DNA from 2 places in the Povalibacter sp. genome. Region 2 is predicted to be linked to the other one. Evidence: riboswitches for the same ligand, from Rfam matches in the RefSeq annotation. Region 2 holds a riboswitch; the other holds the start of a gene.
The links. A riboswitch is a leader RNA that binds a small molecule or an ion and turns the genes downstream of it on or off. The one in region 2 is predicted to bind cyclic di-GMP.
Positions count from the first base shown of each region.

Region 1: another riboswitch for cyclic di-GMP. It lies ahead of V7D81_RS14740 (pilus assembly protein PilM); the one in region 2 lies ahead of V7D81_RS10530 (M23 family metallopeptidase).

Region 1 covers NZ_DAINNK010000047.1:9,518-15,349, reverse strand. The annotation lists gene pilQ (type IV pilus secretin PilQ) at 1-540, opposite strand, end outside; gene V7D81_RS14755 (pilus assembly protein PilP) at 561-1,067, opposite strand; gene V7D81_RS14750 (type 4a pilus biogenesis protein PilO) at 1,098-1,754, opposite strand; gene V7D81_RS14745 (PilN domain-containing protein) at 1,754-2,335, opposite strand; gene V7D81_RS14740 (pilus assembly protein PilM) at 2,337-3,398, opposite strand; cyclic di-GMP riboswitch class I at 3,702-3,804, opposite strand; gene V7D81_RS14735 (penicillin-binding protein 1A) at 3,864-5,832, shown strand, end outside.
Region 2 covers NZ_DAINNK010000028.1:8,506-14,337, forward strand. The annotation lists gene secA (preprotein translocase subunit SecA) at 1-1,043, opposite strand, end outside; gene V7D81_RS10530 (M23 family metallopeptidase) at 1,368-2,285, opposite strand; cyclic di-GMP riboswitch class I at 2,419-2,519, opposite strand; gene V7D81_RS10535 (DciA family protein) at 2,600-2,884, shown strand; gene lpxC (UDP-3-O-acyl-N-acetylglucosamine deacetylase) at 2,969-3,892, opposite strand; gene ftsZ (cell division protein FtsZ) at 4,099-5,301, opposite strand; gene ftsA (cell division protein FtsA) at 5,418-5,832, opposite strand, start outside.

The DNA.
Region 1 (5,832 bases), on a different contig from region 2:
GCCATCGCTGCCGCGACGAAAGTCGATGTTGTTGACGGAACGGATGCCCGACACCGGTGCTGCCGACGAGCGGGGCGACGACGCCGCGACGGCACTCGGTTCCGCACTGACGGAGCCGCTGCGGCCTGCGCCGAGCGTAACGATGATCGAGTTGCCCTGCAGCCGCGTCTCGTAGGGCACCAGGCTGTCGACATTCAGCACGACGCGCGTACGGCCATTGGCCTCGGCGACGTTGACGGTGTCCAGCGCGCCCTGTTTCACGTCGATGCGACGCGAAGTCATGGCGACCGACGTATCCGGCAGGTCCAGCGCGATGCGCGCCGGGTTGTCGACCGTGAATGTCAGCGGCTGCGGCGCGGTGTCGCTGAGCCGCAGCGTCAGTTCGACCTTGTTGCCGGCCGTGACGTTGGCGCGGATGTCCTCGAGGCGATTCGAGCCCTGCGCGAGCGCGGTGTGCGCGGCAAGGAGCCCCAGGAACATGACCGCGAACCGCCGCAACGATGCCATGGCGACGGGCTGGATCGAAAATGACGACGACATTCTTGGTTTCTCCCTGAGACTCATTCGGTAAGCGCCAGCGCAGCCGGCCGCTCGATGTACCCGCCGACGCCGTCGGGCACGATTTCAATCACTGAGATTCTGGTGGGCGTGATGCTGATGACGCGCCCGTCGTTCTGTCCCACGTAGCTGCCGGGAAGCACGCGGTGGACCAGACCGTCCTTGCCCTGCACCAAGCCATAGTTCTTGCCCTGCAGGGCGAGCGTGCCGACCATCTTCATGCTGTCGATGGGGAACTGTTCGAGGAACTCGCGCGGACGCTTCGAATCCGGGCGGATCGCGTTCGCGACGTCGCTGCCCGAAGGCGCGCTCTGCACGAACGGCGAACGCAGGCTGCTCGCGTTGTAGGCATAGGTTTCGTACGGCTTGATCTCGGGCAGCGGCTCGATGCGTTCGCCTGGCCGGCTCTTGATCTCGGCGACTTTCTGCTGCAACTCGTCCATGCCGCCCGAGCATCCGCTCAGACACAGCAGGACCAGCGCGGCGATGGGTAGCTTGCTCTGGATCATGGGATGGGTGACGCCTTGGTTCCTTGATCGTTAACCGTTCGGACGCGGGCGCTGATTCGCGCGGGGCTGCGCTGCGGTCTGCTCGTCGTCGTCCAGGTAGCGGTAAGTCTTTGCAACCACATCCAGCTGCAGCTGATCGACACCGCCGCGCGCATCCTTGGACAGGGGCGTGATCTCGACATCGTGCAGCGTCACGATGCGCGGCAATGCCGCGATGCCGCTGACGAATGCGCCGATCGAATGGAAGCTGCCGGTCAGCCGCATCTTGATGGGCAGTTCGGCGTAGAAATCCTTGTTTACCTGGGCGTTCGGCTGGAACAGCTTCTGGTCGAGACCGGCGCCTGCGCCCTGCTGCGAGATGTCGGTCAGCAGGTTGGGCACTTCGGTCTTGTTCGGCAGCTTGCGCAGCATAGCGCCGAAGGACCGTTCGATTTCCTGCAGCTGCGCCTTGTAGGCATCGAGATTGGCCGCCTTGCGCGCCTTGGTGGTGAAGGTTTCCAGCAGCGAGATTTCCTCGGCGCGCGCCGCGTCGAGATCCGGCTTGTTGGGCTTCCAGGCCAGGAAGTACACCATTGCGCAGGCGCCGATCACGAAGATCAGTCCGATGGCGCCGAAGCGGAAAGCCGCGGGCCAGCGACCGACATCGTTCGGATCGAGATTGCGAAGATCTTCCAGGAGATTGCTCATCAGTGGGCTCCCTGTGCGGCTCCGCCCGCGGCCGCCTTCAGATTCGGATTTTCCTGCGTCGCGTTCAGCGTGAAATCCGAACCTGTTGCAGTGCCACCTTTCGTTTCGAGAATGTCCAGCGACGGATCGGCCATCCATTCGGAGGCATCGATGTTGCGCATGTAGTTCGAGACGCGCGAACTGGACTGGGCAATACCTCTGAGTTGCACCTTGCGATCGGTTTGTTTGATCGAGGTGAGATAGATACCGTCCGGCAGCGTACGCACCAGCTGATCGAACAGATGCACGACCTCGGCGCGACTGCGCTCGAGCTGCTCGATCACCTGCATGCGCGCGACGAGGCGCTGCTTCTCCTGGTCCAGTTCCAGGATCTCGGCGATCTGCTTGTCGAGCTTCGCGGTTTCATCCTTCAGATACTGGTTGCGTTCGTTCTGTGCGCCGATCGCTGAACTCATCTGCAGATTCACTGCAAACGCGATGGCGCCGGCCAGCACGAGTGCGCCAACGGCACCGACGCCGAATTCCTGGCGCTTCTGCTTGCGCTCGGCTTCGCGCCACGGGACGAGATTGATTCTTGGCATATCAGTCGAAACTCCGTAACGCCAGACCGCACGCCGTCAGCAAGGCAGTCGCATCCTTTTTCACCGACTGGGCCTTGGCCTTCTGACTGACCTTCATCTGGCCCAGCGGATCGCCGCGCAGGGCTTCGATGCCCACGCGGCTCTGAATCATTTCGGCGGCGCCCGGGATGTTGGCGCAGCCGCCGCAGATCAGGATCTGCTCGGGCTGTTCGCGACCGGCGCCGGACGCCAGGAAGAACTGCAGCGAGCGGCTGACCTGCTGGCACATGTCGTCGATGAACGGACCGAGCACTTCGGTTTCGTAGTTGCCGGGCAGTCCGCCTTCTTTCTTGGCGCGACCGGCTTCTTCCATGCTGAGGCCGTAGGTGCGCATCACTTCTTCCGTGAGCTGCTGGCCGCCGAAGGCGAAGTCGCGCGTGTAGATGACCTTGAGATCGCGCAGCACGCTGAAGGTGGTGCTGCTGGCGCCGAAGTCGACGACTGCCAGCACGCGACCGAGACCGCCATCGGGCATCTGGTGCGTCAGCAGCCGGCAGGCATTTTCGAGCGCGAAGGCTTCGACGTCGACGATGCGGGCCGTCAGACCCGCCGCCGCACAGGCGGCCACGCGCTGTTCGACGTTTTCGCTGCGGGTCGCCACGAGCAGCACATCGAGCATTTCGGGATCTTTTTCGGAGGGGCCGATGACTTCGTAGTCGAAGCTCACTTCCTCCATGGGGAACGGGATGTACTGGTCGGCCTGCATTTCCACCTGGCCTTCCAGTTCGTTCTCGCTCAGGGTGCGAGGCATCTGGATGACCTTGGTGATGGCCGCGTCGCCGCTGATGGCGACGGCTGCGTCCTTGGCGCGCGCGCCCGAACGCTTCACGGCACGCTTGATGGCGTCGCCGACGGCATTGGCGTCGACGATGGCTTTCTCATTGATGGAGTTCGGCGGCGTCGGCTCGGCGGCATAGGATTCCACCCGATACTGGCCGCCGCTCATGCTGATCTCGATCAGCTTGACCGACGAGGTGGTGATATCCAGTCCCAGCACCGGTCGGGATTTGGCTGAAAAAAGCACGCTATTTCCCTTTGTTCGTCAGATACTTAGGGGATTATCTGAGATCAGCACTAAATACGAGGCGCAAATATATACAGCTGCTTGTTAAGTTGAATGTGAGGAGTCTCACGAAATACCATCGAGGCGATTTCGGAAACCGGCGTGCCGCGTCGCTCCAGCTCAGCCTTTGTTAAGTCAATTATTGGGCTGTGGGAGAACGCAATTGCCGGATCAATGACTTGGAGTGCGCATGGATCGGCCAGTGACCTCATGCGTACGGCAGGTCACGACAGGACAGCGTTTTTTCGATGCCCCTATCATTCCGCCGGCGACCCCGCTGTCCTGGACATCCCCTCCTTCAGGAGGATCCACCCGTAGACCGGAAGCTTTGCGTCCTCACCTTTCGATGAGTTTGCCCACGTAAATTCGCGGCTACTATTGCATACCGGCATTTTTTAAAGCAAGGACTTAGGTTCATTTGTTGTGATGCGACATTACCTTCCGGCCTGGTTGCGTTTCGCCCTGGCAACGATCGTCGTGCTCATCGGCGGTCTCACGCTCGGGCTCTGTGGTGCCTATCAATATCTGGAGCCGGCCTTGCCGGACGTCGCAGCGATTCGCGACATCCGTCTGCAGGTGCCGCTGCGCGTTTACAGCCGCGACGGCAAGCTGATCGCGCAGTTCGGCGAACAGCGGCGCATTCCGCTTTCGTTCGAAGCGCTGCCGAAGCAGCTCGTCAATGCCGTGCTGGCCGCCGAAGACGATCGCTTCTTCCAGCACAGCGGCGTGGACTATCCAGGACTGGCGCGCGCGATCGTGCGTCACCTGATGTCGGGCGAAAAGGGCGAAGGCGGCAGCACCATCACCATGCAGCTCACGCGCGGCATCTTTCTCAGTCCCGAGAAAAGCTATCGCCGCAAATTGCAGGAAATCTTTCTCACGCTGCGCATCGAACAGCAGTTCAGCAAGCAGGAAATCCTGACGCTGTACATGAACAAGATGTTTCTCGGCCAGCGCGCCTACGGCGTCGGCGCAGCGTCCGAGGTGTATTTCGGCAAGACCATCGATCAGCTGTCGTTGCCGGAGCTGGCGTTGATCGCAGGCACGTTCCGCCTGCCCTCGCGCGACAATCCGGTTGCGAATCCCGAACTCGCCAAGCATCGCCGCAGCTACGTGCTGCGACGCATGCGCGAGAAGAACTTCATCACCGCGGACGAACAGCGCGCCGCCGACAACTCGCAGGTCGAATCGCGCTTGCACGGACCCGCCGTGGAAGTCGACGCGCCGTACATCGCGGAGATGGTGCGCGCCGATCTCTACAACCGCCTGGGCACCGACGCCTACACCGCGGGCTACGAAGCGATCACGACACTCGACAGTCGCCTGCAATCCGCAGCCGTACGTGCCGTGCGCGCCGCGCTGGTCGAATACGATTCGCGCCACGGCTATCGGGGCCCGGTTAGCCGGGTCACGGTACCGGCGCAGTCATCGGAGTCCGACTGGTCGCGACTGCTCTATGAGTTTCCGCTGCGCGGCGGACTCGAGCCTGCGCTCATTCGTGCCGTCGAAGACCGCAGCGCCGTCGCCTGGTCGAAAGTTCACGGACGCATCAATCTGCCCTGGAGCGGACTGAGCTGGGCGCGGGCGCCGCTCGCGGACGGCAGCGTCGGACCGCCGTTGCAGCGCGCCGCGGACATCCTCTCCGTGGGCGATGTCGTGTACGTCGCGCAGGAACGTTCCGGCAACTGGCGCATGGTGCAGGTGCCGGAAGCCCAGGGCGCGTTCGTGGCGATGGATCCGCAGGACGGCGCGATCACGGCGCTGGTCGGCGGTTTCGATTACTTCGCCAGCAATTTCAATCGCGCCGTCCAGGCGAAGCGTCAACCGGGTTCGGCGTTCAAGCCCTTCCTGTATTCAGCCGCGCTGGATCGCGGCTTCACGCCGGCCAGCGTCGTGAACGACGCGCCGCTGGTGATCGAAGATCCGTCGCTGGAAACGGTCTGGCGGCCGCAGAACAACTCGCGCGAATTCCGCGGCCCCATGCGGCTGCGCGAAGCACTCGTCCGTTCGCGCAATCTGGTGTCGATCCGCGTGATGCATGCGCTGGGACCCGCCTACACGACCCAGTACATCGAGCGCTTTGGCTTTCCGGAGCAGAACCTGCCGCGCAACCTGACGCTCGCGCTCGGCACGGCGCAGGTGTCGCCGCTGGAGATGGCGAGCGCCTACGCGATCTTCGCCAACGGCGGCTATCGGGTCGGCTCGTACTACATCGATCGCATCATCGGGCCGGATGGCAACAGGGTGTTCGAGTCGCAACCGCGGATCGTCTGTCGCGAATGCGTCGAGCAGCCTGCCGACGCAGCGACGGAAGTCATCAACGTGCCGGAGGGCGCACCGCCGCCGCCGACCGTCGATGAACGCAACTGGGGCAGTCTGAGTTACCTGCCGGAGA
Region 2 (5,832 bases):
TGCAGGCCGTCGGACCAGCGCCGGCCCTGCATGGTGCGACCGGTGAATTCGTCGACGATGATGACTTCGCCGTTGCGCACGATGTACTCGACATCGCGGTGATACAACGCGTGCGCGCGCAGCGCTGCGTTCAGGTGATGCATCAGGCGGATGTTCGATGCGTCGTAGAGACTCTGGTCGGGGCTCAGCAGGCCCGCTTCGGTGATGAGTTCCTCGGCGTGTTCGTGACCGGTATCCGAGAGGTGCACCTGGCGGGACTTCTCATCCGCCCAGTAGTCGCCCTCGCCTTCTTCGGACTCCTGGCGCTTGAGCCGCGGCACCAGCTTGTTGATGGCGACGTACAGCTCGGTGCTTTCTTCGGCGGGGCCGGAAATGATCAGCGGCGTGCGCGCCTCGTCGATCAGGATCGAGTCCACTTCGTCGACGATGGCAAAGGCGAGTCCGCGCTGCGTACGGTCTTCGAGACGGAACGCGAGGTTGTCGCGCAGGTAGTCGAAACCGAATTCGTTGTTGGTGCCGTAGGTGATGTCGCACGCATAGGCGGCGCGCTTTTCTTCCGACGACTGGCCGCTCCTGATGACGCCGACCGTGAGTCCGAGGAATTCGTAGACCGGGCGCATCCACTCGGCGTCGCGCGAGGCCAGGTATTCGTTCACGGTGACCACGTGCACGCCCTTCGCGGGCAGCGCATTCAGATAGGCCGGCAGGGTCGCGACCAGCGTCTTGCCTTCGCCAGTGCGCATTTCGGCGATCTTGCCGTCGTTGAGCGCCATGCCGCCGATGAGCTGCACGTCGAAGTGGCGCATGCCGAGCGTGCGGCGCGCGGCTTCACGCACTGCCGCAAAGGCTTCCGGAAGGATGTCGTGGACGGTCGCCCCGTCGGCGAGGCGCTTGCGGAATTCCTCGGTCTTGGCGCGCAGCGCCTCGTCGCTCAGTGCCTGGAACGCGGGTTCCTGGGCATTGGTCCGGCTGACGGCCCTGGAATATCCATTAACGAGCCGCTGATTGCGGCTGCCGAACAGTTGGCTGAGCCAATTCGCCACGAGAGAGAGCTCCGAGGTGGGCCAAAAGAAAGGACGCGATTGTACACGCCACCCTGCGACCCCATGCCGTCGGGTTTTTTTGATGGACGTGCGCGGCCTTGGGACCGACAGGCCGAGTTCGGGGCGGGGCGTGCGAAAACAAGGCCGAGGGCGGCGGGCCTTGTTTTTCTAGCTGTGGGGCCGGCTTCAGCCGGCCTTTGGATGTCAGGCTAAAGCCTGACCTACAGCCAGAGGCCGGCTGAAGCCGGCCCCACAGGCAGAGTCGGAAGTCGGTGCTGGAATTAAGACGCCGTCATCATCCGGGACTGCCGCCCCGGCCTGCAGCTACTGCCGCACGAAGCTCATCGGGTCGATGGCCCGGCCGTTCTTGAGTACTTCGAAATGCAGGTGGGGCCCGGTGGAACGGCCTGTCGAGCCGATCAGGGCGATGGCCTGGCCCTTCTGCACCGTGTCGCCCGGCGTCACCAGCGTGCGTTGGTTGTGCGCATAGCGCGTCACGTAGCCATTGCCGTGGTTGATCTCCACGGTCTTGCCGTAGCCGAAACGGTCCTTCGAGTAGGTCACGACGCCGGCAGCGACGGCGACGACCTGCGAGCCCGCAGGCCCCGCGAAGTCGATGCCCTTGTGGTAGACGGTGCGGCCGTTGAACGGGTCCGTGCGCTGGCCGAAGTAGGAGGAAATCCAGCCCTGCATGACGGGGCGTCCGCCCGGAACGATCTGCCGGCTGAGATTGCGGGTGGAAATGAGGCTTTCCAGTACGCTGAGCTGGCGCTCGCGATCCTTGATCTGGCGGCTCAGGGTATCGAGCATCGAAGAAATGTCCGGTGCCGCAACCAGCGCGCTCTCGGCCAGAGCCTCGGGTCCGCCGACGGCGGGCACGCGGTCGAAATCGAACTCGCCCTTGTCGAGGTGCGCCATCTCCGTCAGGCGGCGGCCCAGCGCATCGAGGCGGATCACGTGGGCATTCATCTGGCCGACGCGGCCGGCCAGCGCATCGAGACGGTTCTGCAATTCCTGCCTGGCGTCGACGACCTGCTGGCGCTGCTCTTCGAGCCGGCGGCCCCAGTCGGCGACCTGGGCGGTAGGAGCGAAAACGTTGCTGCGTCCGAGCTGGACCCCGGCGAAGAGCACGCCGGCAAGGATGGTCACGATCAGACCGATGGTCACCGTCGCAGCCAGCGGGCGGCCGAGCTCGATCTGGCGAGCGCGCCCCAGGCGTTTGGAAAAGACGATGACGTTCATTCGATCATGCCTCGCGTCCTCAAAAAATCTGGCGCGACAAAAACGTCCTGCCGGCGCAGCCGCATCGAGAAAGCTGCACCAACGGCATATCCAGAGAGGTGTGGACGTAGAACCGATGATTCGAGTTGTACATCCTGGCAACCCCGCTATCGTGACCGTCCTGCCTTCGAAGGCAGCGCCCTTAGACCGGTGGCTTTGCGTCCCCGCCTTTCAGCGGGTTTGCCCTTAACAGCGGTCGGGAATATGCAGAATCCGCAACCCAAAGATCAAGCAGTCAGCCCTCACATTGCACATTTCAGCTTATGTCTGAACCCATGAAGCCCATTTCGACTGGGTTGGGCCCGCTGCTCGCGCAGCTGGAGCGTCGCGCCCGGGAGACGCTCGATTTGACGGATCGGGTGCGGGCCGCGCTCGATGGCGACGAGAAAGCCCACGTCGTTTCAGCGAGTTACCGCGAGGGGACGCTGGTCATCGTGGCGGATTCCGCGGCCTGGGGGTCGCGGATCCACTATCTGCAGGAAACCCTGGCAGAACGGCTGCGGGCGCAGGGTGAGACGCAGTTCACGAAAGTGCAGGTGAAGGTGGGGAAGCCGGGGTGAGGCGGGGATTTTCTTCGTCTTGCTCTTACTGTGGGGCCGGCTTCAGCCGGCCTCTTAAATTAAGAAGTCAGGCTGAAGCCTGACCTACAGGGCGCCGGCGGACACCGCCGTCGCCGGCATATAAGAGATGGGCGCCTGCTCATCGCCTTCGAAGGTCGCCTCCTCCCACGCATCCGGCGTCGCAATCAGCTTGCGCAGCAACCGGTTGTTCAGCGCGTGACCGGACTTGAAGCCGCTGAACTCGCCGAGGATGCCCTTGCCGAGCAGGTACAGATCGCCGATCGCATCGAGGATCTTGTGCTTCACGAACTCGTCTTCGTAGCGCAGGCCTTCCTCATTCATTACGCCCGCGTCACCAATCACGATGGCATTCTCCATCGAGCCGCCGAGCGCGAGATTCTTCGAACGCATGTATTCGAGATCGCGCATGAAGCCGAACGTCCGTGCGCGACTGATCTCGCGCAGGAAGGAGGTGCTGGAGAAATCCATGCTCGCGATCTGGTCGCGCTTCTTGAAGATCGGATGATTGAATTCGATCTCGAAATTGACCTTGAAGCCGTTGTACGGCGTGAAGCGGGCCCACTTGTCGCCCTCTTCCACCTGGATGGGTTTGAGGATGCGTGCGAAACGCTTCGGTGCGGACTGCTCTTCCACACCCGCCGACTGCAGCAGGAACACGAACGGTCCGGCGCTGCCGTCCATGATCGGTACTTCCTCGGCCGACAGTTCTACATAGGCATTGTCGATGCCCAGGCCGGCGAAGGCGGACATCAGATGTTCGATGGTGCAGACCCGCGACTCACCTTTAATAAGAGTGGTGCCGAGCGTGGTCTCACCGACGTTCTCGGCGTACGCGGGCACGTCGATGGTCCGGTCGAGATCGGTACGACGGAACACCACGCCGGTATCCGGCGGCGCCGGCTTCACCACCATCAGCACCTTCTTGCCGGAATGCAGACCGACACCGGTGGCGCGGATGGAGTTCTTGATGGTGCGTTGGCGAAGCATGGGAGGCTCTAGGTGCGGGGCCCGAGCTGGCCGGAGGATCGCGGCGCTGAAGGAAATCGGTACATGAAACCTCGAAAAGCGGCGGCACCGTAGCACCGCATGCCGGACCCCACAAGCCTCTGACTTGTGGGGTCGACACGCGGTCACTTCAACGTCGGGCAAGGGGACGCTTTGCCCGACCGCCAGGTTCCCTGACCTGGACGACTTCAGTCCGCCTGACGCCGCAGGAATGCCGGAATATCCAGCATCGCGGTGTCATCGGAATTGAGGCCATCCCCGACCGCACGACGCGGTGCAACGGAATCGCGGCCGTAGTCCCGACCACTGTCGCGCTGCTGACGGATGTACGTCGGCACGTGCAGATCATCGAGCGTCGGCACGCGACCGGCGCGGCCGCCGGCAATCGCCGTCATCTGCTTGCGCGCGTCCGGCTGCGGCATCTGCTCGGCCACCGGGCGACCGATGCCGGTCGCAACGACCGTCACGCGGATGTCTTCGCTCATCTCCGGATCGATCACGCAGCCGACCACCACGTTCGCATCCTCCGACGCGTACTGCTTCACCGTATCGCCGACGACGCTGAACTCGCTGGTGCGCAGGTCCATGCCGGCCGTGACGTTGATCAGCAGGCCGTGAGCGCCGTGCAGATTGACGTCTTCGAGCAGCGGGCTGGAGACGGCGGCTTCGGCCGCTTCACGCGCGCGGTTCTCGCCGCGTGCCGAACCCGAACCCATCATCGCCATGCCGGTTTCCGCCATCACGGTGCGCACGTCGGCGAAGTCGACGTTGATCATGCCGGGCTTGGTGATCAGTTCAGCGATGCCCTGCACCGCGCCCTGCAGCACTTGGTTCGCCGCCTTGAAGGCGTCGAGCAGCGTGACATCGCCGCCGAGCACCGTGAGCAGCTTCTGGTTCGGAATCGTGATCAGCGAGTCGACGTGACGGCTGAGTTCGCTGATGCCGTGTTCCGCCGAGCCCATGCGCTTGCGGCCTTCCATGTCGAAGGGACGCGTCACGACGGCGACCGTCAGGATGCCGAGCTCCTTCGCGATCTGCGCCACGACCGGCGCTGCGCCCGTGCCCGTACCGCCGCCCATGCCGGCGGTGATGAAGAGCATGTCGGAGCCTTCGATCATTTCGATGATGCGGTCGCGATCTTCCATCGCGGCCTGACGGCCCACTTCAGGATCGGCACCCGCGCCCAGACCCTTGGTGATGTTGCAGCCGATCTGCAGACCGACTTTGACCTTGGAATGCTTCAGCGCCTGAGCATCCGTATTGAGGCAGATGAAATCCACGCCTTCGATCCCGGTCTGGATCATGTGCGACACGGCGTTGCCGCCGCCGCCGCCCACGCCGATGACCTTGATGACGGCCCCTTGATTCTCAGTATCAGCAAGTACAAACATCGTTAGTCCCCTCGATGTCGTGACGACATCTCAAATCCACGTCGACAAATCGGTGCACCGCGTTCAGAGGACACTGCGCACCACCCTTCACCTTCATCTGCTCGCATGCAACGCGATCAGAAATTGCCCTGAAACCACGCCTTCATCCGATCGAACACGCCGCGCGCGTTACCGCCGAGCGGCGATTCGCGCCGGCCGCGCATGTAGTTCTCGCGGCCGTACAGCAGCAGGCCCACGCCGGTCGAATGAATCGGATTGCTCACCACGTCCACCAGCCCGCTGATGTGCTGCGGAATGCCGAGCCGCACGGGCATGTGGAACACTTCTTCCGCCAGCTCGACCGCGCCTTCCATCTTGGCGCTGCCGCCGGTCAGCACGACGCCGGCCGCGATCACTTCCTCGAAACCGGAGCGCCGCAGTTCTTCGCGCACCAGCGCGAACAGTTCCTCGTAACGCGGCTCGACGACTTCGGCGAGCGTCTGGCGCGCCAGCCGGCGCGGCGGACGATCGCCCACGCTCGGCACTTCAATG